DNA from 2 places in the Acidovorax sp. LjRoot194 genome. Region 1 is predicted to be linked to the other one. Evidence: riboswitches for the same ligand, from Rfam matches in the RefSeq annotation. Region 1 holds a riboswitch; the other holds the start of a gene.
The links. Region 1 has a riboswitch for glycine ahead of ACSQ3N_RS23720 (D-amino acid dehydrogenase). Riboswitches for the same ligand answer to the same signal wherever they lie in the genome.
Positions count from the first base shown of each region.

Region 1 (14,167 bases):
GGCAAAACGATGCTCAAAACGCTGGTTCTGACAGCACTGGATGCCCATTTCGGGCGCTGTTGACTCTTTAATGTGAATCCACTATTCTTTAAATCGTCAATTCGACGAATTTAAAGATAGCAAATGAAAACCACCCGCCAGCAGCAAGACGCCACCCGCCGCCAGATCGTGGCCAGCGCGGTGGACCTGATGACCCGCCAGGGGTTCGACGGCACGACGATGAAGGACATCGCCCGCGCTGCCGGCATTGGCGACGCCACGATCTACAAGTACTTCCCCACCAAGGACCGCATTGCGCTGGGGTACCTGGACGAGGTGGTGCATGCGTCGCTGGCCGACACGCTGCAAGCGCCCGGGTTCGCGAGCTACAGCCTGCAGGAAAAGCTGCAGCGCCTGACGGACGCGGTGCTGGAGCGCCTGCTGGCCGACCGCGAGTTCGTGGCCGAGATGCACAAGGTGGCCCGGCGCTCGCCGCTGGCGCTGATGGCCGAGCCCCTGCCGGCGCGTGCCGCGCTGCGCGATGCGGTGGCGAGCTTTCTGGAGGCCGCGGAGGCCAGCGGCGAGATCGAGCCCTGCGACTTCAAGGGCCTGGCGGGTGGGCTGTACACCGACTACCTGGGCGGTGTGGTGGCCTACTGGCTGGCCGACGAGTCCGACGGCTTTGCCGACACCACGCAGCTGGTGGACCTGTCGCTGGGGGTGCTGGTGCTGACGCTGCGCACAGGGCTGGTGGGCCGGGCGCTGCAGCTGGGCGGCTTTGTGCTGCGCAGCCAGATGGCGCGCTTCATGCAGCGCGGCAGCGGGCTGGTGGGCGTGCTGCGCGCGGCGCAGCAGACGCTGGACGACATGGGCACCGTGCCCGTGCGCCGCGCAGCTGCCACGGCGCCCGCAGCGCCGCCTCCACCCGAGACGGCTGCCGAGCCGAAGCCCCGCAAGGCGCGCACCAAGGCCGGTGGCCCGTCACCCGCGGCAGCCACCCCGGCAGACGTTGCCCCTGCAACCGCCGCCGCCCCAGTCCGCCGCACCCGCAAGGCCGCACCATGAGCACAACCGCCACTCTGCGCACCGTGCACGCGGTGCCCCTGCCCGAAGGCACCGTGATCCACGCCGCCCTGCCCGGCGCGCAGTACGCCGACGCATACCAGACACCCGACCCGCACCCCAACGCCAGCGCGCTGCAGGCATGGCTCGACATGGTGGCGCGCACACCCCACTGGACGCGCGCGCTCATGGCGGTGCGCAACCGGCTGGTGCGGCTGGTGGGCCTCAAAGACGTGGGCCAGCTGCACGATGTGCACGACCAGCGCAGCGGCCCACACGCCGACCCGCGCAACGCCGCCAGCTACCGCCAGGGCGACCGCGTGGGCATCTTCATCCTGCGCCACCTGGGCGAGCGCGAGGTGGTGATGGGCCAGGACGACAAGCACCTCGATGTGCAGGTGTCGCTGTGCAAGCGGCTCGTGGCCGGGCAGCCCATGCTGGTGCTCAGCACCGTGGTGCACATCCACAACACGCTGGGCCATGCCTACATGGCGGTCATCACGCCGTTCCACTGCGCCATCGTGCGGAGCATGCTGCGTCGCGTGGCGGCCGTACCCACACGCACCGGGCACTGACATGGCCCGCAACACCCCGCCCCGCACCAGCCGCCTGGCGCGCGGCGCCATCACCAGCGTGGCCGCGGCGCGCATCGGCCTGGCACGCATCGGGCACAGCGTGCGCGCGCCGTCCGAGCAGGCGCAGGCCGACCATGAAGCGGCGCTGGGCCGCATCCTGTTCGGCGCGCTGGGCCAGCTGCGCGGCACCGCCCTCAAGGTGTCGCAGATGCTCAGCATGCACCCCAGCCTGCTGCCCGAGGGCGTGCGCCGCGAGCTGGCGCGCGGCCAGCACCAGGCGCTGCCGCTGAACCGCGCGCTGGTGGGCCGCGTGTTCCGCCAGGCGTTCGGGCAAGAGCCCGAGGCGCTGTTCGACCACTTCGAGCCCACGGCGTTTGCCGCGGCCAGCCTGGGCCAGGTGCACCACGCCCAGTTGGCGGGCCACGGGGCGGTGGCGGTGAAGGTGCAGTACCCGGGCATCGCCGCCACCATCGCCAGCGACATGCAGCTGATGCGCACCGCGCTCAGGGCGCTGGCGCACACCGACATGCCCCTGCCCGCCGCAGGCATCGTGGACGGCGTGATGGACGAGATCGAGGCCACACTGCTGCGCGAGGTGGACTATCTGCAAGAGGCCGAAGAGCTGGCCTGGTTTGCCCAGCACGCTGCCTGGCCTGGCGTGGTGATGGCGCTGCCCATCGCGTCGCACACGCGCGCCCAGGTGCTCACGCAGCAGCACCTGCCCGGCCTGCACCTCGATGCCTGGCTGGCCACCGGCCCCACGCAGGCGCAGCGCAACCAGGCCGGGCAGCGGCTGTGGGACTGGTACCTGCACTGCATCTTTGCGCTGGGACGCGTGCACGCCGACCCGCACCCGGGCAACTTTCTCTTCATGCCGGTGGGCGATGGCGACTGCCACCTGGGCGTGCTGGACTTCGGCTGCACGCGCGCGCTGTCACCCGCATTTCGCGCCGGCGTGCAACAGGCCTGGTCGGCGCTGCTGCAGCCTGCCAGCGCCGCGCGGGACCTGCAGGTGCTGCAGGCCTACCAGTCGCTGGGGTTGGTCGGCAGTGGCCTGAGTGCACAGGAGTTCAGCGCCACCATGCCGCTGCTGGCAGGGATGCAGGACTGGCAGCTGGAGCCCTTCACTGCCGAGGTCTTCGACTTCCGCCACAAGCAGCCGCCGCCGATGCCCACCGCCGAACAGCAGCGCGTGCTCGGCCGCCACATGGCGGGCGTGCCGCCCGAGATGCCGTCGTTCGAGCGCCTGTGGATGGGGCTGATGCACCTGCTCACGCGCCTGGGCGCGCAGGTGCGCACCACCAACCCCTGGGTCCACAGCCTTCCCCTCACTACAGGCCACGCACATGTCACCACCACTCGCCGCTGACGGCCCCGTGCAACCCTCGCTGCGCCACCGCTGGAAGGGCCCATGGCTGCTGGCCGTGGCGGCCCTGCACATGGGCTATGCGTTCGTGGTGTTCACCGAGCCCCTGCGCGAAATCCTGCGGCGCGGCGTTTTCGCCAGCGTCCGGAACGACCCGCTGCTGGGCGCCGTGGTGTGGTTCGTCCTGTTCGGCGTTCTGTTTGCGCTGCTGGCCTGGGTCGTGCTGCAGCTCGAACGCCATGGCGGAGCAGCGGCCGCCGCCACGCAGCGCCCGCTGGGCTTTGGTTTGTTGGCGCTGGCATTGCTGGGCATCGTGCTGATGCCGCCGTCCGGCTTCTGGCTGGTGCTGCCGCCTGCGCTGGCGCTGTGCGCAGCGCAGCCTCCGCCGCCAACGCCGTCCACCGTTTTCACGCCGGACTCACGAAAGACCGCTTCATGAACATCCTCTTCATTGTGGCGGCCGGGGTGCTGGCCGTGGTGGCCCTGGCGCACTCGGTGCTGGGCGAGATCATGGTGTTTCGCAGCCTGCGAACGCGGGGCGTGGTGCCCACTGCGGGCCGCCCCGTGCTGCGCGAGCCTCAGGTGCGCATTCTCTGGGGCACGTGGCATCTGGCCACGGTGCTGGGCCTGGCCTTGAGCGCACTGCTGTGGCGCCTGGGCACCTCGCCCTGGACCGACGCCGCACTGGCCGCGTGGGTGGCCGATGTGGCGGGCGTGGCCACCCTGGCCAGCGGCCTGCTGGTGTTCTACGCCACACGCGGCAGGCACCCCGCGTGGGTGCCGTTGATGGCGGTGGCCGCACTGGTGTGGTGGCGCTAGCGCGCACGGTGGGTGCACTGCACAAACCCGCAGCGTGACGTGGTTCACGCTGCCCGTGCTGCAGCCCGAGACAGGAAACACAACTTCACAAGACTTCGCAAATGGACTACACCGGCTTGACGCAAGTTGAGCACTATGAAGTCCTCGGTTCCGCAAGGAATCATTTTGAGGAGATCGTCATGGCCCGTAATGCACTCGCCGCTGTTTCCATCGCCCTGTTGTCGCTGGGCGCCGCAACGGTAGCGCAAGCACAAAACAGTGCCACTGTTGTCTTTCAATCGGGGCAGCACCAGTACCACTCAGGTGCGCCCGTCGTGGTCCACGGCGCGCCCGTCCTGGTCCAGTACGGCCCCCCACCACCACCCCGCCACGAAGTCGCGCCGCACCCCCGCCGCGGCATGGCATGGGTGCCCGGCCACTGGGAATGGCGTGGCAACCGCCACGTGTGGATGCAGGGCTACTGGGTGAAGGCCCGCCCCGGCTACGCATACCGCGAACCCCGCTGGGAGCAGCACGGTGACCGCTGGGAAATGCGCCGCGGCGGCTGGGACCGCGATGGTGACGGCATCCGCGACCGCCGAGACCGAGACCGCGACGGTGACGGCGTACCGAACCGCCACGACCGCCGCCCCGACAACCCCAACCGCAACTGACCGGTAACCCATCCTCGGTAAATCATCCTGCGTGACGCGACCTGCGCCACCCAGGATGTCCCACCCCGATCCACAGCATTTTTGTGGCCGGTGTGTGCCCCCCACAACGCGGATATCTACAACGCCGCGATGTGCATCACCGGCATGCCACCGTCCACCCACCGGAGAACAACAATGAAACATACCAAGACACTGTCCGCCGCTTCCATCGCCCTCGCATCGCTGATGACGCTGGCCACCGCCCATGCTGCCACCCCTGGCGTGGTGGTGGCGCAGGGCCATTCCGACCGCGGGTACCAGCAAACGCAGACCTACCAGGTCATCCCCGCGCCCCCAGCGCCTCGCCGTGAAGCCGTGCCACGCCCCCGCCGTGGCCAGGTGTGGGAAGAAGGCCATTGGGAGTGGCGTGGCAACCGCTACCAGTGGGTGCGCGGCCATTGGGTGCAAGCCCGCTCTGGCCACCAGTACCGCCAGCCCCAATGGGCCGAACGTGATGGCCGCTGGGAATTCCAGCGCGGTGGCTGGGACCGGGACGGTGATGGCGTGTCCAACCGCAATGACCGGGACCGTGATGGAGACGGCGTCTCCAACCGCCGCGACCAGCAGCCCGACAACCCACGCCGCAATTGATGGACGACGGACCGCTGATCCGCTGATCCACTGACCGGCTGATCGCAGCCCCGCAGCGCGGCGTGCCTGGCACGTCGCGCTGTTGCGTTTTCAACGGCACTGCGCAGCCGCCCGGACTGTGCTGCCATATGCATATACGACGTCGCACATGTTGGATTTCCCACAATAGCGCATCCCTGCTGCACACCCCATTGAAGGATTTCCCCATGCGCGCCCTGCCCTCTCTCCGCTGGATTCCAGCCGTCGCGCTCGCCTGCGCTGCGTTGCTCGCCACCACTGGCGCACACGCCGCCGGCCCCGCCACCTGGCCCCAGCAACCCATCACGCTGATCCTCGGATTCCCGGCCGGGTCGGGCGTGGACGTGATCGCCCGCTCCGTGCAGGAGCCCCTGGCCCAGCGCCTGGGCCAGCCGGTCATCATCGACTACAAGTCCGGCGCGGCCGGCAACATCGCCAGCGAATACGTGGCGCGCGCCAAGCCCGACGGCTACACCTTCGCCTTCGGCACCGCGGCCACGCACGGCAGCAACGCCGCGCTGTACAAGAAGCTGCCGTTCGATGTGGAAGAGGACTTCGTGCCCGTGGCGCCGCTCATCGATGTGTCGAACGTGCTGACCATCAACCCCACCGTCATCGACGTGAAGACGCTCAAGGAGTTCGTGGACCTGGTCAAGGCCAACCCGGGCAAGTACAACTTTGCGTCTACCGGCAACGGCGCGGGCACGCACATGGCGTTTGCCGAGTTCAACGCCCGCTTGGGCCTGAACATGGTGCACGTGCCCTACAAGGGCGGGCCCGAGGCCATCGCGTCGGTGGTGCGGGGCGAGACCTGCTGCATCATGAACCAGGTGCAGACGGTGTTGCCACACTACAAGGCCGACAAGGTGCGCCTGCTGGGCGTGACCACCGCCAAGCCGGTGAACGCCGTGAAGGAAGTGCCGACCATCGCATCGAGCGGCCTGCCGGGCACCAAGGGTTTCGACAGCTCGATCTGGTTCGGCATCTTCGCGCCCAAGGGCACGGACGCGGCCATCGTGAAGAAGCTCAACACCGCCGTGCGCGAAGTGCTGGAGCTGCCGGACGTGCGCGCCCGCTTCGAGGCCAACGGCAACACAGTGCGCATCGAAACACCCGAGCAATTCCGCCAGACGGTGCACACCGACCGCAACAAATGGGCCCAGGTGGTGAAGGACGCGAAAATCAGCATCGACTGAACTGCGGGCTTCGCACTGCGGCACCACCGCCGCGGGCAAGCCTTTGACTCCATGCCACTGAACGAAGAAACCAACCACACCTCCCCAGCCGGCACCGGCCTGGCTGTGCTGGAACAGCGCCTGAAGGACGACCTGTCCATGCTGGGCTGGCCGGCACGCAGCTGGGTGCCGCAGCGCACCTACGCAGGCCATGCCGTGGTCGATGTGCTGATCATCGGCGCGGGCCAGGCGGGCCTGGCGGCAGCGGCCGCGCTGGCGCAGCTGGGCATCCGCGCCGTGCTGCTCGACCGCGCGCCGCGCGACCATGAAGGCCCCTGGGCCACCACCGCGCGCATGGAAACCCTGCGCTCGCCCAAAGAGCTGACGGGCCCTGCGCTGGGCCTGCCCAGCCTGACCTTTCGTGCCTGGTTCGAAGCGCAATGGGGGCGTGCCGCCTGGGCTGCGCTCGACAAGATTCCGCGCCTGCAGTGGATGGACTACCTGCGCTGGTACCGCCGCGTGACCGGGGCCGACGTGCGCAACGAGCATGCTGTCACCGCCCTGCGCCCGCGGGCCGATGCGCTGGTGGAGGTGGACGTGCAAAGCACCGGCGGCCCCCGCACATGGCTCGTGCGCCGCGTGGTGCTGGCCACCGGCCGCGACGGCCTCGGCGGCCCGCAGATCCCGGCCTTCATGCAGGGCGTGGACCGCAGCCGCTGGGCGCATTCGTCGGACGTGCTCGACTACGCCACGCTGCGCGGCCTGCGCGTGGGTGTGGTGGGCGCGGGTTCATCCGCCATGGACAGCGCGGCCACGGCGCTCGAGAGCGGCGCCGCCAGCGTGGACCTGCTGGTACGCCGCGCCGATCTGCCCCGCATCAACAAGTCCAAGGGCTCCGGCGTGCCGGGCCTCACCCACGGCCACTACGACCTGCCCGATGCATGGCGGTGGCGCCTGCGCCACTACATCAACGTGCAGCAGGTGCCGCCGCCGCACGGCAGCACGCTGCGCGTGTCGCGCCACCCCAATGCGCATTTCAACCTGGGCTGCCCGGTGGAGCGTGTGGAGCAGCAGGGCAACACCCTGCGCGTGGCCACGCCCAAGGGCACCTTCGTGCTCGACTTCCTCATCGTCTCCACCGGGTTTGCCATCGACTGGCTGCAAAAGCCCGAGTTCGCGCACATCGCACCGCACGTGCGCGCCTGGAGCCAACGGTATCAGCCTGCACCGGGCGACGAGGACCAGGAGCTGGCCGACTCGCCCGACCTGGGCCCGGTGTTCGAGTTCCAGCCAAAGACCCCCGGCAGCTGCCCGGGCCTGGAACGCATCCACTGCTTTTGCTACCCCGCAGCGCTGTCGCACGGCACGGTGTCGGGCGACATACCGGCCATCAGCGATGGCGCGCGGCGGCTGGCCCAAGGGCTGGCCAGCCTGTTCTACCGCGAAGACGTCGAGCAGCACTTTGCCAACCTGCAGGCCTATGCCGAGCCCGAACTGGTGGGCGACGAATGGACGGCGGCTGATACGGCGCAGCGCGTCGAGCAGCTGCAGACCCAGCCCCACGTCTCGCCGAACGCCCAGCCCCTGCCCCAACCCGACCGCGCCTGACGCGCCCGGCCGCCTGCGCGCGGCCTCCTCTTCTGGATTGCACACCCCATGACCACCATCCCTGACACCACTGCCACCACGTCCAGCGAAGACACCATCGACACCCTGCTCGCCCTCACGCCCGAGCGGCCCGCGTTCGCCACGCGCCACGCGCGCGACAAGGTGGCCGTGGCCACGCAGGGCTGCTACGACGCCCTGTTCAGCGCCGACCTGTCCGGCACGCTGACCCACACCGAGCGCCTGTGGGTGGCCAGCGATATCGCCGAGGCCAGCGGCATGCCCGTGCTGGCAGCGCATTACCGCGACCAGGTGCTCAAAAGCACCGCCCATACCGTGCTCTCGCAGCCGCTGCAGGAATTGCTGCAACACCCCGGCAGCACGCCCACCGATGCGCGCCTGCAGGCGGTGGCCCAGTTCACCCGCACGCTCGCCACCCACCCGGACCGCAGCGACCGCGCCGCCCTGCTGGCCCTGCCCGCCGCCGGCCTGTCGGTGGCGGACACGGTGCTGCTGGCGCAGCTCATCGGTTTCGTGACGTACCAGCTGCGCTTGGTGGCGGGCTTGGCGGCGCTGGACGCGCTGGGTGGCGAAGGCGATGCGCCGCCCGCACCGGACACCGCCGAGGCCGCGCCCTTCGTGCACCCTGCCAACCTGCCCGCCCCCGGCGAACCGCTGCGCCTGAACGGCTACACCAGCGAGACGCTGGGCTGGGCCTCGTGGCTGGAGGTGGTGGACCCCGCCACCGCCACGCCCGAGCAGCAGGCGGTGCTGGACCTGAGCCACCCCAAGGCGCGCAGCTCGGATTTTTACCTGCTGCTGGTGCACCAAGCCCGTGTGCTGTCGGAGCGCTCGCAGGCCTTCAACGCCATCATGTACGCGCCCGGCGGCCTCTCCCGCGCCGAGCGCGAGGTCGCCAGCACGGCGGTGTCTCGCGCCAACGGCTGCGTGTACTGCGCCTCGGTGCACGCCCAGCGCTTCGAGCAGCTGGCGCGGCGCAACGACGTGATGGCGCAGATCTTTGCCGACCCCGACCAGGCGGGCACCAACGCCCGCGAGCGCGCCATCGTGCAGGCCGCGCTGGCGCTGACGCGCAGCCCCGGCAGTTTCAGTGCGCAGCACCTGCAGCCGCTGCGCGCGGCGGGCCTGTCGGACCTGGATATCCTGGACGCGCTGCACGCGAGCGCCCTGTTCGCCTGGGCCAACCGCCTCATGCTCAACCTGGGCGAGGCCGTCTTCCCGCAGGGCGCCTGAACCGCTTCGGGCCGGCTTCAGCGGTCCGTTGCATCAGCAAACGTTGCGGTGCATTAGCGCTCGCGGCCCGGCCATGTGCGCGGGGCCGCCCCTAGAATCCGCCCAGCAGGAGAGCACGGCGGGCACCACCCGCTGCTGCACCGAAGGCGCAAACTCCCATACACGCTCAGGTCCCGTACTGCCCATTCATCAAAGCCGTCTGGAGAGCCGCCCCACCCCTTATCGGCGTGGTGGCGCACCGAAGGAGCAAACCGCACGCCATGTGGGCGCGGCGGTGAATCTCTCAGGTACCAAGGACAGGGGGAGCGGCAGCCTGGCAGACGTGCGCCAGCTGCATTGCTATTGAATTCATAGCTGGTAGCGCACGCCTGGCAGGCGGTAGACCTTCAAAAGGTTCTGAACCATGCGCGTGATCGTTCTTGGCGCCGGCTTGCTCGGCGTGACTTCGGCTTACTTCCTCTCGCAACTCGGCCACGACGTGACCGTCATCGACCGCCAGGGCGCGCCCGGCGCCGAGACCAGCTTTGCCAACGGCGGGCAGATCTCGGTGAGCCACGCCGAGCCCTGGGCCAACCCGAGCGCACCGCTCAAGGTGCTGCAGTGGCTGGGCCAGGAAGACGCGCCGCTGCTGTTCCGCCTGCGCGCCGACATGCGCCAGTGGCTCTGGGGCCTGGCCTTTCTGCGCAACTGCACGCCGGCGCGCACGCGCCACAACATCGAGCAGATCGTGAGCCTGGGCACCTACAGCCGCAGCGTGCTGCAGCAGCTGCGCGCGGCCACCGGACTCCAGTACGACCAGCGCACGCAGGGCATCCTGCACTTCTATACCAATGCCAAGGAGTTCGACGGCGCCCTGGCCCCCGCCGAGCAGATGCGCGCCCTGGGCTGCGAGCGCCAGGTCATCAGCGCCGACGAGGCCGTGCGCATCGAGCCGGCCCTGGCCCATATCCGCCCACAGCTCGCGGGCGCCACCTTCACCGCCGAGGATGAATCGGGCGACGCGAACCAGTTCACGCGCGCGCTGGCCGCCCTCTGCGAGGCGGCGGGCGTGCAGTTCCGGCTGGGCCACCACATCACCGCGCTGCGCGAGGCCGGGGGGCGCATCGACCATGTGGAGGTGACCACGCCCGAAGGCCGCTTCGAGCGCGTGCAGGGCGATGCCTTTGTGCTGGCCATGGGCTCGTTCAGCCCGCTGCTGGCGCAGCCGCTGGGCATCCGCCTGCCGATCTACCCGGCCAAGGGCTATTCGGTGACCATGCCGGTGAAGGATGCGGCCAAGGCCCACCAGGTGAGCCTGACGGACGACGAGTTCAAGCTCGTGTTCTCGCGCTACACCAGCGCGCAGGGCGACCGGCTGCGCATCGCAGGCACGGCGGAATTGAACGGCTACGACCGCCACCTGAACCCAGTGCGCTGCGACGCCATCGTGCGCCGCGTGGAGCAGCTCTTCCCCGGCGCGGGCGACGCCAGCCAGGCGCAGTTCTGGACCGGCCTGCGCCCCGCCACGCCGAGCAACGTACCGCTGATCGGCAAGACGAAACTCGCCAACCTGTTTCTCAACACCGGCCACGGCACGCTGGGCTGGACGCACGCCTGCGGCTCAGGCCAGGCGCTGGCCGACATCGTGAGTGGGCGGGTGCCGCAGGTGGACTTCGACTTTCAAGGCCTGGAGCGCAGCCCGCGCCCTGCGGCGCTGCTGCCGACGCGCACCACGGCCTGAGCACAGAATGACCACGGCGCGCGGCCCGTTGAGGCCGCGCGGCAGTCCTGTACGGCCATGAAAAAGCACTGAGGGCTACAACCGAATGCCGCCGTACCTCGTCTACTTGGCAGCCCCGGTGGCATGCGCCACAAAGCTCGCCACGGCCTTCATGTCCTTCTCGCTCATGCGCTCGGCATACGACGGCATCACGCCGATGCCCGCCTTCAATGCCCGCAGCACGCGCGGCGCATCGGGCTTGAGCTCGTCGAGCACGGGGCCCACCTGGCCTTCGGCACCGGCGGCCTGCAGCGTGTGGCACACGGCGCAGGCGGGCTGGATCTTGGTGAACAGCTCTTTGCCGCGCGCCAGCTCGGCGGCATCGGCGGCCCAGCTGGTGCCTGTCGACAGCAACAGCAATGCCAATGCGAGGTCGCGCCCCAAAGCCAGTGCCGCCGTGGATCTGGCTGCGCCAGTCCACCGGTGGCGTCTCCCTCCAGGGGGGAAGGCGCGCAGCGCCTCAGGGGGGAGCTTTTTCATGCTGCCGTGATCGTCACGGCGTGGTCGCGCCAGCTGGCGTTGTTGTAGCCGCCGACGTTCTCGTCACGCTGCTCACCCTGCACCGTGCCTGCCATGTCGGTGGCGCGGCTGGCCAGTACATGGGTGCCCGCGCCCAGTTGCACGGGCAGCACGAACTGGCGCCAGGCGAACTTGCCCAGGTCGGGGCCGATGAGGCGTGCGGCCTGCCAGGTCTTGCCGCCGTCCACCGACACCTCCACGCCCTTGACGGCCTGCGTGCCGCCAAAGGCCACGCCGTGCACCTGCACCAGGCCGGCCTTGAGCGTGCCCTTCTCGGGCAGCGGGCCGTTGATCCAGGACTTCACACCCATCTCCCACACCGAGGGCTGGTCGGGCGCGGCCTTGGTGCCGGGGGGCGACATGCGGTAGCCGTGCGACATGATGCGTGCCTGCGACTGCGCGCTGGTGAACGCCACGCGCTTGACGTACTTGATGTTGTTCACGCCCTGGTAGCCCGGCACCACCAGCCGCAGCGGGCCGCCGTGGGCCAGCGAGATGGGCTCGCCATTCATCTCCCAGGCCAGCAGTGCATCGTCGGTGGCCTTGACGGGCACCGAGCGCTCCACCAGCACGGACAGCGGGTCCACGCCCTCAGGCAGCTTCTCGCCGCCCGTGCCGGTCAGGTACACCGCGCCATCGGCCAGCCCGCCCAGGGCCGCCACCACATTGCGCAGCGGCACGCCGCTCCACACCACGCAGCCCGCCGCGCCCACGGCCCAGGGCGTGCCGCTGGGCTTGCTGGGGAAGAAGCCGCGCCCGTTGCCCGAACACTGCAGCACGGTGGCGACGGTTTCCACACCCAAAGTCTTGAGCTCGGCCAGCGTGAGGCTGCGCGGGTTCTTCACGCCCTCGATGGCCACGGTCCACGCGTCGCGGTCGTTCAGGATGGCTGCGTCGGGCGCCGGCAGGTTGTTGCGCACGTACAGCTGGTTCGATGGCGTGATGACGCTGGTGCCGAACGCGGAGCGCTTGGTCTCCAGCGTGCTGCTGCTGTGCACGATGAGCGCGTCGGAGGTCTTCCACCCCGCGTATGCAGGCAGCGGCTTGGCGGCGGCAGCAGTTGCTGCTGCGGCCTGGGCTGCAGCGCGGCCGCTGAAGCCGGCCAGGCCGATGGCGCTCAATGCGGCGGCGCTTCCGGCCAGCAGGTGTCGGCGCGGAAGAGTCATCGATTCTTTCATGGGTCAATCTCCGGAAAGTTGTAAACCAATCAACACAAACAGCTACATGCCTGGCGCGGTGCATCAAGCTCCCGGCGCTCTGCTCAGCAATAGTTGCCGCATTCTGTGCGCCACACACCCACCTCAGACGCCTTCATCATTGTCAAAAGATGTAATAGTAATAAGCATATGGAAACATTCGTGCATCCGTAAAGGGTCTGCGGCATATTCGGCTGAACACAGAAGGGGGCCGGCATGAACCGCTACAGGACTTGCATCGACATCGGAATGAGGCTGGGGGTGGCGCTGCTGGCTGGCGCGGCATTTCATGCGCAGGCGCAGCTCACGGCGCTGGTCGCGGTGGAGCCCACCGCTAAGAAGGCGGCGCACTCCATTCTGCGCAGCGCGGCCGAAACCGGGCTGGCCAAGGCCGCCGGCCAGGCCGTCACGGTGACCACCAGCGAAGACCTGTCCGACGTGATGCGCGCCACGCGCAGTGCAGGCTTCGACATCTTCATCGGGCCGCCCCAGGTGGCTGCGTCGGCCCTGCAGCGCGGCTACGAGTTGGTGGGCGCCACGCAAAAATCCGACAAGTACCTGCTGGTGGGCGTGCAGCAGGTCGACGCCGTGGCGGCCATGAAGGGCCGCCGCCTGTACCTGCCGCAGCAGGACTCGGTCTACACCTACATGGCGCGCGGCATGCTCAACGAGGCGGGCTTGTCGTTCCAGGACCTGCGCAGCGTGCAGTACGAAAAGTTTCCCCAGGCAGGCCTGACCGCGCTGACCCTGGGCTCGGCCGAGGCCACCGTGGTGCGCGAGGACGAATGGGCCGAATGGTCTGCAGCCCACCCCAAGACCGCCCGCGTGCTGGCCACGTCGCAGCCGGTGCCCGGCGGCTTCTCGGTGGTGGTCAAGAAGGACCTGCCCGCCGACACGCGCAACAAGCTGGCGCAGTGGTTCGGCACATCGTCCGCCAACGTGGGCCTGCCCGCCGTGGCGGTGCGGCCTGAAAACACCGAGTACAAGCGCCTCGCCGAGCTGGGCCTGTTCACGCCCAGCAGCCTGCCGGGCGTGAACCGGGTGAGCGCCAAGGAGGCGCGCGACCTGCTGGCGCGCGGCGCCACGCTGGTCGATACCCGCACCGAAAAGGAATACAAGGCCAAGCGCATCCGCGGCGCGGTGTTTGCAGCCTATGTGGAAAAGAGCCTCAAGGACGTGGCCTTCAACGCCGCGCAGGACGACTTTGCTGCCCTGGACAAGGTGCCGCAGCTGGACAAGGGCAAGCCGGTGATCTTTGCCTGCAACGGCGCCGAGTGCTGGAAGTCGTACAAGGCCGCCAAGGTGGCGGCGGGCAAGGGCTTCACCTCGGTGTACTGGCTGCGCGGCGGCCTGCCCGAATGGGATGAAAACGGGCTGCCCACCGAGGGCGGCTAGCCCCGGAGCAGCGCCCGAAACCGCCTGCTGCGGGCCGCTGCACAGGCATCTGCACAAGCACCTGCAGGCCACGCGACGGGCCAATGCCCCACGGTCCTGCCCCACCATCTCCGGGGTGTCACCGGTTGTGTCCCTACAATCGTCAGCTTCTCAACACCCAAG
Region 1 covers NZ_CAXUQB020000001.1:5,235,692-5,249,858, forward strand. The annotation lists gene ACSQ3N_RS23670 (TetR/AcrR family transcriptional regulator) at 124-1,044, shown strand; gene ACSQ3N_RS23675 (DUF2867 domain-containing protein) at 1,041-1,616, shown strand; gene ACSQ3N_RS23680 (ABC1 kinase family protein) at 1,618-2,985, shown strand; gene ACSQ3N_RS23685 (DUF6463 family protein) at 2,963-3,421, shown strand; gene ACSQ3N_RS23690 (hypothetical protein) at 3,418-3,801, shown strand; gene ACSQ3N_RS23695 (YXWGXW repeat-containing protein) at 3,981-4,454, shown strand; gene ACSQ3N_RS23700 (YXWGXW repeat-containing protein) at 4,629-5,084, shown strand; gene ACSQ3N_RS23705 (Bug family tripartite tricarboxylate transporter substrate binding protein) at 5,291-6,298, shown strand; gene ACSQ3N_RS23710 (NAD(P)-binding domain-containing protein) at 6,350-7,885, shown strand; gene ACSQ3N_RS23715 (CMD domain-containing protein) at 7,934-9,136, shown strand; glycine riboswitch at 9,326-9,446, shown strand; gene ACSQ3N_RS23720 (D-amino acid dehydrogenase) at 9,540-10,856, shown strand; gene ACSQ3N_RS23725 (c-type cytochrome) at 10,959-11,375, opposite strand; gene ACSQ3N_RS23730 (sulfite oxidase) at 11,372-12,592, opposite strand; gene ACSQ3N_RS23735 (rhodanese-like domain-containing protein) at 12,827-14,005, shown strand.

Region 2 (14,167 bases), 2.6 Mb from region 1:
CAGGCTTGTCGGCAAAGCGCTGCAGGTTGACGAACGCCAGCCACTGCAGGGCCGATGCCCGGGCCTTGGCGACGTTGTGCTGCAGCAGCATGGCGCCGGTCATCACGTTCTCGCACGCTGTCATGCTGGTAAAGCTGCGCGCCACCTGAAAAGTGCGCGCCACGCCGGCCCGGGCACAGGCCTCGGGCGGCAGGCCGGCGATGTTGCGCCCGCCCAGCAGGATGCTGCCCTCGGTGGGTGCGAAGTAGCCCGCTACGCAGTTGAACATGGTGGTCTTGCCCGCGCCGTTGGGACCGATCAGGCCCACGACGGTGCCCTTGTCCACATCGAACGAGACGTCCTGGTTGGCGGTCAGCCCGCCAAAGCGCTTGCTGACTTGTTTGACTTCGAGCAGTTTCATCAGACCTCTCCCTTTGCCGACTGCAGAGGTGCAGCGCCTGCTGCATGCTCGGCCACCTGGCGCGATGCGTCGGCCCGGGCCGCCCGCCGCTCCTTGAAGCTCTTGACCCACCCGAGAATGCCCATGGGGTAGTACACGGCGATCAGGATGATCATGGTGGCGTAGATGATCACGTCCGTACCGCGGCCCGTGCCACCGAAGACGATGCGGGTGAACTCTTCAATGCTGGTGAGCACGATGGACCCCACCACCGGACCGAACAGTGTGCCCACCCCGCCCAGGATGGCCACCAGGGCCATCTTGATCGACAGCGCCGTGGACAGCACCGAGCCCGGGTCGATGAACAGCTCCTTCTGGGCATACAGGCTGCCCCCCAGCGCCGCAAAGAAGGCGCTCAGCGACAAGGCGACCTGCTTGTAGCGGGCGATGTTGATGCCCACGCTGCGCGCAGCATCGGGCTCGTCCTTGATGGCCCGGAAGTAGTAGCCCAGGTAGCTGCGTTCCACCCACCAGTTGGCGGCCAGGGTCAGCACCAGCAGGCCCAGCGCCAGCCAGTAGTACGGCAGCTTGGTGGCGAAGTTCATCCACAGCCAGCCCTGCTTGTCCATGGGCACGTACAGGCCCACGGCGGCGCCGCCGTACTCCCACTCGTTGAAGAAGATCTGCACCAGCTCGGCCACGGCAATGGTGGCCATGGCGAAGTAGTGGCCCTTCAAGCGAAAGCACGACCAGCCGAACGCCAGGCTGAGCAAGGACGACAGGGCCCCGCCGATCAGCGCGCCGATCCACGGGTTGACGCCGAACTTGAGCAGCAGCAGCGTGGAGGTATAGGCCCCCAGCCCGAAGAACGCGGCATGGCCCAGCGACACCTGCCCGGCGTAGCCGCCGAGCATGTTCCACGCCACGCCCAGCTGGGCGGCCATGAGCACGAGGATGGCCATATTCAGGTGCGACGCATCCACGAAGGACGGCAGCGCCAGGGTGGCCAGCAGCAGCGCTGCGATAAGGATTGAGTTTTTCATGGTGATCACGCTTTGCCCATGAGGCCTTGCGGGCGGAACATCAGCACTCCGAGGAAGAGCACCAGCACCACCGCGGTCTTGTACTGGGGCCCGAGCAACAGGCCCCCCATCACCTCGATCACGCCGACCAGAATCCCGGCCCAGAACGCACCGGTGATGCTGCCGAAGCCGCCCAGGTTCACCACCACGAAGGCCAGCAGGATGAAGTTCGCGCCGACGTCCGGAAAGATGGGAAAGAAGGTCGACAGCAGCACCCCGGCAGCGCCGGCGCAGGCAGCTGCCACGCCCCAGGCCAGCGCAAACATCTTGTGCGAGTCGATGCCCATCAGGCGCGCGGCTTCCTTGTCGGACGCGGTGGCTTCCAGCGCCGCTCCCAGGCGCGTTTTGTTGAGGAAGAAGTAGATGAGGCCGGTGATGACGATGGCCCCGATGCCCGCCACCAGCTGGGGCTGCCCGACCTGCACGCCGAAGCCCTTGACGGTGCCGCTGACCAGCGAGTTCTCGATGGAGCGGAAGTCAGGCTTCCAGAAGAACTGGGCCACACCGCGCAGCAGGATCATGATTCCGAAGGTCGTGAAGATCTGCGAGAGCATGGGCGCATTGATGATGCGCACGATCACGAACTGGTACAGCAGCACACCGAACGCGAACAGCATGAGGACCGTGAGCGGCAGGGTGTAGAGGGGGTCGAGCGCGTACAGCGAGAACATCCAGAAGGCCGAGTACATGCCCAGCATCAGGAACTCACCGTGCGCGAAGTTAACGATGTCCATGACCCCGAAAATCATGGTCAATCCGATCGCAACCAGCGCATATATCAACCCGATCATCACGCCCGAGGCCAGCGTCTGAAACAGAATTTCCGCAGTCATGGTTTTCTTTCAGGATTCAGCCCGTGGGGCCTTCACTTGCGCTGGTCCCACTTGGGCATGGGCCACACCACTTCGCGGGTCGCCATGTTGAAGGGCCAGACCGTGTGGTATTTGCCGTCGATGATCTGCACCAGGATGCCGCGGCCCAGCGTGTTCTGGCCCGAGGTGTCGAACTTCACGCCCTTCCACGGCATGATGATGTCGTCGGCGCGGATGTTGGTCTGCGTGAGCGCGGTGCGCACGGCCTCGGGCTCGGTGGAGCCCGCACGGTTGATCGCGTCGGCCATCACCATCAGGCCGGTGAAGGTGCGCGAGCTGTTGCCGGTGAAGTTGATCTTGTAGCGCTTCTGAAAGAGGTCGTTGACTTCCTTGATCATCGGGTTGCGCGTGGCCAGGTCCAGCGCCCAGGTCTCGCGGGTGATGATGAAGTCGGCGTCCTTGCCCAGCGTGCGGATGAAGTCGGTGTCGGTGAAGCCCGCGTTGTTGGCCAGGATCATGTCCGGCGAGAAGCCCAGTTCCTTGTACGTCTTGATGGACATGATGGCGTCTGCCGTATAGGACGACTGCAGCACCAGGTTGGGGTTGGCCGCCTTCAGGGTCTGCACCTCGGACGTGAGCTGCGTGGTCTTGGCCGGGTAGGACACCTGCTTGACGATGTTCTGGCCGAACTCTGTCGCCAGCTTGGTCTGCAGCTTGGTCGTCTCGGCGCCCCACAGGCCGTTCTCGTTGAGCGATGCGATCACCTTGGGCTTGATGCCCCGCTTGGCCTCGAACTCCTTCAAAAACTCGAACGCGTTGTGCACGAACAGATCGTCATGCGGCGTGGTGCGGAAGAACCACTTGAAGTTGCGCTGCGTGAGCGAGGCCGAGGACGACTCGGGGTTCAGGAACGGAATGCCGGCCCGTTCGGCCACCTGGCTGGCCGTGGCCGTGACGTTGCTGTTGTACGAACCGATCAGGGCGACCACCTTTTCCTGGGTGATCAGGCGCTCGGCTTCCGTCGCGCCGATCTGCGGGTTGGACTGGTGGTCGGCGAACACGAGCTTGATCTTGGCGCCCTTGAGGTTGGGCAGGCCCTTGCCGGCCGCGAACGGCAGGTTGGGGACCGAGGGAGCACCGTTGTTGACGATGTCGGCGGCCAGCTCCAGCGCACTGCGCAGCTCGGCGCCCACGGCCGCGCCGGTGCCGGTCAGCGGGTAGATCACGCCGATCTTGACTTCCTGCTGCGCATGGGCGGCCAAGGTCATGCAGGCGCCACCGATAGCCGCGGCCACACGGGCCCAGAGGGTCTTTTTCATCTCAGATACTCCTTTGAAAGGTTGAAGGATTCGTCGCGGGGTGAAGAACTCAGAAAGACGCGAGGTGGTGGTTGAGCAACGAGGTCACCAACATGGCCCCGGGTGCATGCGTGATGCAGAACGCAGGCTGCGCGGTCAGGATGGCCGACTGGGGGGTGACGCCACAGGCCCAGAAGACAGGGATGTCGCCGGGGGCCAGCTCCACCGCGTCGCCGTAGTCGGGCCGGGCCAGGTCCTTGATGCCGATGAGCGACGGGTCGCCGATGTGCACCGGCGCGCCGTGCACGTTGGGAAAGCGCGAGGTGACCTGCACCGCCCGGATGACATCGGCCGCGGGCATGGGCCGCATGGACACGACCATGGCGCCGCTGAAGGGACCGGCAGGCTCGGTCGCGATGTTGGTGCGGTACATCGCCACGTTGCGGCTCTCGTCGATGTGGCGCAGGCGGATGCCGGCCTCCTGCAGCGCATGCTCGAACGAGAATGAGCAGCCCAGCACGAAGGTCACCAGGTCGGGGCGCCACAGGTCCGTGATGTCGGCGACTTCGTCCTTGAGCTCGCCGTGGCGCCAGACGCGGTACATCGGCACATCGCTGCGGATGTCGATGTCCTCGCCCAGGCTGGGCAGGCCCACCTGGCCGGGCTCGCCCACGGCCAGCACCGGGCAGGGCTTGGGGTTGCGCTGGCAAAAGCGCAGGAAGTCGCCGGCCAGCGCCTCGGGCAGGATGACGAGGTTGCCCTGCACATGGCCATGCGCCAAGCCACTGGTGTGCAGGGTCCACAGCCCTTTGCGAATGACGCCGCGCACATGGGCTGCGTCGCCGTGGCCCTCAGGGCCGAAGGCTGCCAGTGTGTTTTTTGCTTCCGGTTCCACCGTGTTTCCTCGCATCGAAAAATGTCAAATGCATGACGATGGGAGGATTGTGTTGGCGGGGTGCGAGCACTGGCAAATTCAAAAATTTTCTCTCACTTCATCGATTTTTTCGATGCACTACGCTGGAGCACACTTCACCCAACTTGGTGCTCAGTGAAAACCCTAGGCCCCTGGAATCCGCACCGTCGCGCGCCTGGCCGATACCGCCGCAAGCCCCGTGCGGCGGGCTTTTGTGGCCGATGGTGATGGCGCGCCATCCAGACGATGCCGGCCGCACCCGGGCTTGTGCGTGCCGATGGCATGCACCAACAGCAGGCACTGGAACGCGATGGAGACCATTGGAGAGTGCGCGCGGCAGCCACGCAGCGCACCCCAAAGGCTTGCGCAGCGCGCAGGCCACCGCCGTGGCGACGCGGGAGACGCGCCGTCCGTCAGCTTGGCTTCAGGTTTTGGCGCGCACCTTGGTGCGTTCGGACTGCAGTTCGAGGAACGCCATGGCCGAGCGCACCACGCTGTCGACCGGGGTGGACGGGTCTTCGCGGTAGCTCAGGTGGATGGGCAAGGGCCGCAACTCCGTGTCGCAGGCCAGCGCCCGCAGGTCCGGAAACGCCAGCAGCCGCTGCACGGCGTGGCGCGGCAAGGTCGCGATGCCGAAGCCGCCCTGCACCAACTGCACCATGGCCGAGATGGACGAGATGGTGTGCACGCGGCGCGGCTCCACCTGGGCCTGGCGCAGCGCATCCAGCAACGTTACGTGCGGGTGCGAGCCGCGCTGGAAGGTCAGGATGTCCATCTCGGCAAAATCCGCCAGCGCGTAGCGCCGCTTGCGGTGCAACTTGCTGTTGCCGACGAACACCATCTCCATGGGCGCCAGGGCCTGGGTGCGGATGCCTTCGGCGGACGCCGGCAGCGCTGCAAACACCGTGTCCAGCGCGCCGCGGCGGATCTGGTCCAGCAGCACGGGCGTGGTTTCCATGGTGAGTTCGAGCTCCAGCGCCGGGTTGTCCTTGCGCAGTTGCTCGATCCACGGAATCAGCCAGGAGTGCAGCACCGACTCGATCGCGCCCAGGCGGATGGACACCTCCATCGGCCCGCCCGACCCCATCTCGGCCTTCAGCTGGCGCTGCAATTCCAGCATGCGCTTCGCATAGGTCAGAAACCGCGTGCCCGCCACCGTGAGCTTGAAGCGCTTGTCGCTGCGGTCCAGCAGCAGCACGCCCAGCTCTTCCTCCAGCGCCGCCACGCGGCTGGACATGGCCGACTGGGTGAGGAACAGTTTTTCGGCGGCGCGCGTCACGCTGCGCAGAGAGGCGACCCAATAGAAGGCTTCGACGAAACGCAGGTTCATGGTGTGTGGCGCGGTACTGGCGGTGTGGACGGTGTGTGCGGCGGCTGGATTCTGCACCTGTGCCAGCCCGCAGAGCAGCGAACGTGCCAGCGCCTTAGGCCTTAGTCCACGTAGAGCGGCATGTCGGCCTTTTTCAGCGTGCGCAGCACGAAGCTCGAGCGGCTGTGGCGTATGCCCTTGATCTTGTAGAGCTTCTCGCGCAGCAGGCGCTCGTAGTCGCGCGTGTCCTTGACCACCACGCGCAGCAGGTAGTCGTAGTCGCCTGAGACCAGGTGGGCTTCGATCACCTCCGGAATGCTGGCCAGCGTCTCGCCGAACTTCTCCAGCGTGTTGTCCGAGTGGCTGTCGAGCGTGACCTGCACCAGCACCGTGTCGGACAGGCCCAGCGCCTGCGGGTTGAGCCGCACGGTGTAGCCCTGGATGACACCGGCCTCTTCCATCTTCTTGATGCGACCCCAACACGGCGAAGGGCTCAGGCCGACGGCCTGCCCGATCTCCTGCAGACTGGCGCGCGCGTCGCCCTGCAGCACAGCGAGAATTTTTCTGTCTAAACGGTCCATGCTGCGGATTATTCCTTGAACTGCGCAAATACAGAAGGATTTTCTGCAACAGCCGACTTTTGAAGCAAAGAACAGCAAGAACTACTGAGCCTTGCCGCGCATACTTCATCCATCAAGGCGTTCTTACCGGAGCGCACGAACTGACAGGGCCCCGGACCGGTTACCGCCGGACCGGGGCACTTGGCAAGACGGCAGTGGCGGCACACGCCCTTGCGCTTCACCGACTCACCGCGCCACGGGCACCCGCCGCGGAGTCTCACATCACGGGCCGGTGCCGCTCCATCAGAGCGGCACCTCGCCGCACGCCAGCCCGACTTCCATGGCGCCGCCCGCCTTCACCTGTCCTGTCGCCCGCGCGACGCGTGCACTGGTGCCGCGAAGCCCGTGGCGACTGCCTTGTTTAGTAAGCACGCTTACCAGCACAAACCCCGATGCCCTGCGGCATGTTGCAGCGCCATAATTTTTGAGTCCGTGGCACTGGCTGCGCGAAGCCTCCAGCGACAGGTACGCAGGCGACCACGGCAAGAACCACATATACAGGAGACACCATGCAACTGACTTCTCTCGCCGCGGGCCTGGGCCTTGCGTTCGGCTTGATCGCCACGGCCGGCGCGCAGACCACGACGCTCAAGATCGGCTACGCCACGGCGCCCGATTCGCACTATGGCGTGGGCTCCAAGGTGTTCTGCGATGAAGTCGAAAAAGGCACGCAGGGGCGCTACAAGTGCCAGTACTTTCCCAACTCGGCGCTGGGCGGCGAGCGCGAGCAGATCGAGGCCATCCAGCTCGGCACGCAGGACCTGGTGAACACCTCCACCGGCCCTGTGGGCAACTTCGTGCCCGAAGTGAAGATCGTGGACATTCCGTTCCTGTTCCGCGATTACGACCATGCACGCAAGGTGATGGACGGCCCCATCGGCCAGGACATCCTGACCAAGTTCCCGAGCAAGGGCATCATCGCGCTGGCCTGGACCGAAAACGGCTTTCGCCACATGACCAACAGCAAGCGCGACATCGTCAAGCCCGAGGACGCCAAGGGCCTGAAGATGCGCACCATGGAGAACAAGGTGCACATGGACGGCTACCGCACCTTCGGCATCCTGCCCACGCCCATGGCCTTCCCCGAGCTGTTCGGTGCCATGCAGCAGGGCACGGTGGACGGCCAGGAGAACCCTATCCCGGTGATCCTGTCGGCCAAGTTCTCGCAGGTGCAAAAGCACCTGTCGCTGACCGGCCACGTGTACTCGCCCGCGCTTCTGCTGCTCTCGCCCAAGGTGTGGAACAAGCTCAACGATGCCGACAAGAAGGTCTTCACCGACGCCGCCAAGAGCGCTTCGGTGGCGCAGCGCAAGAAGGTCAACGACGATGAGAACAACGGCATAGCGCTGCTTGAATCGCAAGGCATGAAGGTCACGAAGACGGTGGACGGCGCAGCCTTCCGCGAAGCGCTCAAGCCGGCGTATGTGGGCTATGCCAAGGAGTTCGGGGCCGACAACATCAAGAAGATCCAGGACGTTCGTTAACCCGAGCAGACAAACTCCAACCGTTCACGCTGAGCCTGTCGAAGCGCCGCGCAAGGCTTCGACAAGCTCAGCCCGAACGGTTTTTTTTCGCTTTCAGCCAGAACCGAGAACAACACCGTGAAAGCCTTCGAACGCTATTTCCTTGCCGCCAACCGCTGGGCGCTGATCCTGCTGCTGGCGGCCATGTCGATCATCATCTTCACCAACGTGGTCATGCGCTACGTAACCCACAACTCGCTGGAGTGGGCTGAAGAGGTCTCGCGCCACATGATGATCTGGCTGACCTTCCTGGGCGCGGGCCCGGTGCTGCGCTACGGCGGCCACATTGCGGTGGAGAACCTGCAGGACGCCCTGCCCCGCGCCGGCGGCATTGCCATCCGCGCGGTGGTGGCCGCGCTGCTGTTCGCTTTCTTCGGCTTCATGGTCTGGTACGGCTGGCTGTACATGCAGCGCACCATGTTCCAGATGACGGCCGTGACGCAGGTGCCCTTCGCCTACATCTACAGCGCCATGCTGATCGGCGGGGTGTTGCTCATCGTGCACTTTGCGTTCGTCGTGCGTGGCTATGTGCTCGACCGCACCTTCGCGGCCGATGAGCACTTCGACGCTAATGCGAGTGCCTCCCTATGAGCGCGTCCATCATCCTCATCGTTTCGGCCTGCCTGTTCCTGGCCATCGGCGTGCCGGTGGCGTTTGCCCTGGGCCTGGCCACCGCGGCCACGCTGATCCTGGCCGAGAGCTACCCGCTGATGGTGCTGCTCAAGGAGACCTTCACCGGCATCGACAGCTTTCCGCTGATGGCCGTACCGTTCTTCATTCTGGCGGCCGAGCTCATGAGCGGCGGGTCGTTGACCGAGGTACTGCTGCGCTTCGCAGGCCAGTTTGTGGGCCACAAGCGTGGCGGGCTGGGCTACACCAACGTGGTGTCGCTGACGTTCTTTTCGGGCATCTCGGGCTCGGCGCTGGCCGATGCGGCCGGCCCGGGCTCGATGCTGATCCGCATGATGGACAGGGCGGGCTACGACCGTTCGTATGCAGCGGCGCTCACCGCGTCCACTGCCATCGTGGGGCCCATCATTCCGCCGTCCATCATCATGATCATCTATGCGCTGCAGGATGAAACGGTGTCGGTGGGTGCGCTGTTCGTGGCCGGCCTGCTGCCGGGCCTGCTGATCGCGGTGGCCATGTGCATCGTGAACTTCCATGTGTCGAAGAAGCGCAACTACAAGGGCGACGGCAAGATGCCGCCCATGGCCGAGATCCTGACCACCACCTGGAAGGCGCTGCCCGCCATCTTGCTGCCCGTGGTGATCCTGGGCGGCATGCGCGCGGGCTGGTTCACGCCCACCGAGGCCTCGGTCGTGGCCGTGTTCTACGCGCTGGTGTGCGGCAAGTTCGTCTACCGCACGCTGCAGTGGAAGGCGCTGCCTGACATCCTCGCGCGCTCGGCCCTGCTGTCGGCGTCGGTGCTGATCATCATCGGGCTGTCGGCCGCATTCGCGTGGATTTTGACCATCGAGGGCATTCCGCAGCAGATGGCCGAGTGGCTCATCAGCATGAACCTGTCGCCCTGGATGTTCCTCATCATCGTCAACATCTTCCTGCTGCTGTTCGGCATCTTCATCGAGCCGCTGCCGGGGGTGATGGTGCTTGCGCCCATCCTCGCGCCCGTGGCAGTGAAGCTGGGCGTGGACCCGGTGCACTTTGCGATGATCGTGATCTACAACCTCACGCTCGGGATGATCACGCCTCCGGTCGGAGGGCTACTCTTCGTCACCTGCAACGTCTCGCGCGTGCCGATGTCGCAACTGGTGCGCGAGCTGGTGCCCTTCCTGTGGGCGCATGGCGTGGTGCTGGTGATGCTGACCTTCATCCCGCAACTGTCCACCTGGCTGCCGAAGGTGTGGGGGTTCATCAAGTAGCGGGGCTTTCCAGCGGGGGTGCCACGCGCCAGCGGATATACTGGCGCCCGTCAGGAGAGAGCCCCCTTCGCGGGGGCCGCCGAAGGCGCAGGGACAACCCGAACGCTCAGGCAAAAGGACTGGCAACCGCCCGCAGTGATGCGGGCGTTTCCTTGCTGGAGAGAGATGGACCGCCGGGCACACCATACCCACCGCGGCACCCATCCACCGAAGGAGCAAGCCGCACGGCCAGCCAGGGCGCTGCGGTGAATCTCTCAGGTAAAGCGGACAGCAGGGCAAATACCGTGGCCTGGTACAGGCTGCGGCTTTCATTTGCCTTGTCCTGAGAAGCCCGCCATGTCAGCCACCGCTCCCCTGCTCACCACGCCCCTGAACGCACTGCACATCGAGCTGGGCGCCCGCATGGTGCCGTTCGCCGGCTATTCCATGCCCGTGCAGTACCCGGCCGGCCTCATGGCCGAGCACCTGCACACCCGCACCGCAGCGGGGCTGTTCGATGTCTCCCACATGGGCCAGCTCAAGCTCGTCGGCCCGGACGCTGCGGCCGCCTTCGAAACCCTGATGCCGGTCGATGTGATCGACCTGCCCGTGGGCAAGCAGCGCTACGGCCTGCTGCTGACCGATGAGGGCACGGTCATCGACGACCTGATGTTCTTCAACCAGGGCACGGTCGAAGGCGAGCCCACCCTGTTCGTCATCGTCAACGGCGCCTGCAAGGTGGGCGACATCGCCCACATAGAGGCCCGCATCGGCCAGCGCTGCCAGGTGGTGCCCATGCCCGACCATGCGCTGCTGGCGCTGCAAGGCCCGCAGGCGGTCACCGCCCTCGCCCGCCTGGCGCCGGGTGTGGACCAGCTGGTGTTCATGACCGGCGGCGCGTTCGACATTGCGGGCTGCGACTGCTTCGTCACCCGCAGCGGCTACACCGGCGAAGACGGCTTTGAAATCTCGGTGCCCGCAGCCCAGGCCGACACCCTGGCGCGCGCACTGCTGGCCCAGCCCGAAGTCAAACCCATCGGCCTGGGCGCGCGCAACTCGCTGCGCCTGGAAGCGGGCCTGTGCCTGTACGGCAACGACATCGACACCACCACCACCCCGCCCGAAGCGGCCCTGAACTGGGCCATCCAGAAGGTGCGCCGCACCGGCGGCGCACGGGCGGGGGGCTTTCCGGGCGCGGACAAGATCCTCGCGCAGATCGACAACCCCGCCACCCTGCAACGCAAGCGCGTCGGCCTCGTGGCGCTGGAACGCGTGCCCGTGCGCGAGCACACCGAACTGCAGAGTACCGACGGCCAGAAGATCGGCGAAGTCACGAGCGGCCTGCTCGGCCCCACGGTGAACGAGCCCGTGGCCATGGGCTACGTCGTCCCTGAATTCGCGGCCATCGGCACGCGCTTGAACGCCATCGTGCGCGGCAAGGCCGTGCCGATGGAGGTGCGTGCCATGCCTTTCACCCCCGCGCGCTACTACCGCGGCTGAACCACCGCATTCGTTTGCCGCGCATTGCATCGCCTGCGCCCCAGCCCGGCTACAGTGGCAGCTGGCATCGGCACTTTTTTAGACAACCCTTTTTCTGGAGCCCCCATGACTGTCAAGTATTCCAAGGACCACGAGTGGATCGACATCTCTGACCACGAAGCCGCCACCGTCGGCATCACGCTGCATGCGCAGGACGCGCTGGGCGACGTGGTGTTCGTGGACCTGCCCGCCGTCGGCACCACCTTCACCCAGGGTGAAGTGGCCGGCGTGGTCGAGTCCGTCAAGGCCGCGGCCGACGTGTACATGCCCGTCACCGGCGAGATCGTCGAAGTGAACGAGGCGCTGCGCGCCGACCCGTCCCTGGCCAACAGCGACCCGATGGGCGCTGGCTGGTTCTTCAAGGTCCACGTGACCGACATGACGCAGTTCGACGCGCTCATGGACGAGCCGGCCTACGCCGAGTTCGCCAAGAACGCCTGATCGGACTGCCCCTCCCTTCGCGGCCCGGCAGCCACCTGCCGGGCCATGTGTCCCCGCCCTTGCCGCCGCCGCCGATGACCTCCCAAGCCCCCCTGCCCTCCCTCGCCGCGCTCGAGAACGCCACCGAATTCCTGCCCCGCCACATCGGCATCGACGCTGCGGATGAAACCCACATGCTGTCGGTGATCGGCGAGGCCTCGCGCAGCGCCCTCATCGAAAGCATCGTGCCGCGCTCCATCGCGCGCACCACGCCCATGGACCTGCCCCTGCCCGTCACCGAAGCGGCAGCGCTGGCCGAGCTCAAGGCGATTGCGGGCAAGAACAAGGTCCTGCGCAGCTTCATCGGCCAGGGCTACTACGGCACGCACACGCCGGGCGTCATCCTGCGCAACATTCTGGAGAACCCCGCCTGGTACACCGCCTACACGCCCTACCAGGCCGAGATCTCGCAAGGCCGTATGGAGGCCTTGGTCAACTTCCAGACCATGGTGTGCGACCTGACCGGCATGCCCATTGCCAACGCATCCATGCTGGACGAAGCCACCGCCGCCGCCGAGGCCATGACCCTGGCCAGGCGCTCAGTCAAATCCAAGAGCAATGTCTTCGTGGTGGCGGGCGACGCGCACCCTCAGACCATCGAAGTCATCCAGACCCGCGCCAAGCCCCTGGGCCTGGAAGTGCGCCTGGCCAACTCAGCCGAGGAATGGAACGACCTGCTGGCCGGCGACTACTTCGCCGTGCTGGCCCAGTACCCCGCCACCAGCGGCCGCATCGAAGACCTGCGAGCCGATGTGGAAAAAGCCCACGCCAAGCAGGCCGCCTTCATTGTGGCCGCCGACCTGCTGGCGCTGACGCTCATCACGCCGCCCGGCGAATACGGCGCCGACATCGTGGTGGGCACCACGCAGCGCTTTGGCATGCCCATGGGCGCGGGCGGCCCGCACGCTGCCTACATGGCCTGCCGCGACGAGTTCAAGCGCAGCCTGCCCGGCCGCCTGGTGGGAGTGAGTGTGGACGTGCACGGCAAACCCGCCTACCGTCTGGCCCTGCAGACGCGCGAGCAGCACATCCGCCGCGAGAAAGCCACGTCCAACATCTGCACTGCGCAGGTGCTGCCCGCCGTCATCGCCAGCATGTACGCCGTGTACCACGGCCCCGAAGGCCTGCAACGCATCGCCCAACGCGTGGCCAGCTACACCGCCATCCTGGCCCAGGGCCTGGTGCAGTTGGGCGCGCCGGTACGCCCCCAAGCCACCTTCGACACGCTGAGCCTGCATACCGGTGATGCTACCAAATCGATAGCTGCTCGCGCAGTCCAGGCGGGCGCCAACCTGCGCATTTACTTTGAAGAGTACCTGTGCATCTCGCTGGACGAGACCACCACGCGCGCGGACATCGAGCTGCTGTGGAAGGTCTTCGCCCAGGACGGCCAGGCGCTGCCCACGTTCGACGCGTTCGAGAACGGCGTCGAGCCGCTGATCCCGGCTGCACTGCGCCGCACCAGCAGCTACCTCACGCACCCGGTGTTCAACACCCACCATTCCGAAACCGGTATGCTGCGCTACATCCGCCAGCTGTCCGACAAGGACCTGGCGCTGGACCGCAGCATGATCCCGCTGGGCAGCTGCACCATGAAGCTCAACGCCACCAGCGAGATGATCCCCATCACCTGGCCCGAGTTCGCGCACATGCACCCCTTTGCGCCCGCCGACCAGCAGACCGGCTACCGCGAGCTGGACGAGCAGTTGCGCGCCTGGCTGTGCCAGGCCACCGGCTACGCCGGCATCAGCCTGCAGCCCAACGCCGGCAGCCAGGGCGAATACGCGGGCCTGCTGGCCATCCAGGCCTACCACCGGGCGCGCGGCGAAGGCCACCGCAACATCTGCCTCATCCCCAGCAGCGCACACGGCACCAACCCCGCCAGCGCGCAAATGGTGGGCATGCAGGTGGTGGTGACAAAGTGCGATGACAACGGCAACGTGGACCTGGCCGACCTCAAGGCCAAGTGCGAGCAGCACAGCGGCAGCATTGCCTGCGTGATGATCACCTACCCCAGCACGCACGGCGTATTCGAGACCCAGGTCAAGGAGCTGTGCGCCCTGGTGCACAGCCACGGGGGCCGCGTGTACGTAGACGGCGCCAACATGAACGCCCTGGTGGGCGTGGCCGCCCCCGGCGAGTTCGGCGGCGACGTGAGCCACCTGAACCTGCACAAGACCTTCTGCATCCCCCACGGCGGTGGCGGCCCGGGCGTCGGCCCCGTGTGCGTGGTCGAAGACCTCGTGCCCTACCTGCCCGGCCTGCCAGGCCAGGGCGACCAGCCGCTGTCCCCCGCCGACGGCAAGGTGGGCCCGGTTAGCGCAGCCCCGCTGGGCAACGCCGCTGTGCT
Region 2 covers NZ_CAXUQB020000001.1:2,587,534-2,601,700, reverse strand. The annotation lists gene ACSQ3N_RS11665 (ABC transporter ATP-binding protein) at 1-400, opposite strand, end outside; gene ACSQ3N_RS11660 (branched-chain amino acid ABC transporter permease) at 400-1,422, opposite strand; gene ACSQ3N_RS11655 (branched-chain amino acid ABC transporter permease) at 1,428-2,294, opposite strand; gene ACSQ3N_RS11650 (ABC transporter substrate-binding protein) at 2,327-3,592, opposite strand; gene ACSQ3N_RS11645 (putative hydro-lyase) at 3,642-4,400, opposite strand; gene ACSQ3N_RS11640 (LysR family transcriptional regulator) at 4,909-5,814, opposite strand; gene ACSQ3N_RS11635 (Lrp/AsnC family transcriptional regulator) at 5,916-6,374, opposite strand; gene ACSQ3N_RS11630 (TRAP transporter substrate-binding protein) at 6,923-7,897, shown strand; gene ACSQ3N_RS11625 (TRAP transporter small permease) at 8,015-8,527, shown strand; gene ACSQ3N_RS11620 (TRAP transporter large permease) at 8,524-9,819, shown strand; glycine riboswitch at 9,861-9,951, shown strand; glycine riboswitch at 9,965-10,100, shown strand; gene gcvT (glycine cleavage system aminomethyltransferase GcvT) at 10,156-11,298, shown strand; gene gcvH (glycine cleavage system protein GcvH) at 11,404-11,778, shown strand; gene gcvP (aminomethyl-transferring glycine dehydrogenase) at 11,853-14,167, shown strand, end outside.
Region 2: linked by a shared signal. The riboswitch ahead of gcvT (glycine cleavage system aminomethyltransferase GcvT) and the one ahead of ACSQ3N_RS23720 (D-amino acid dehydrogenase) in region 1 are both predicted to bind glycine.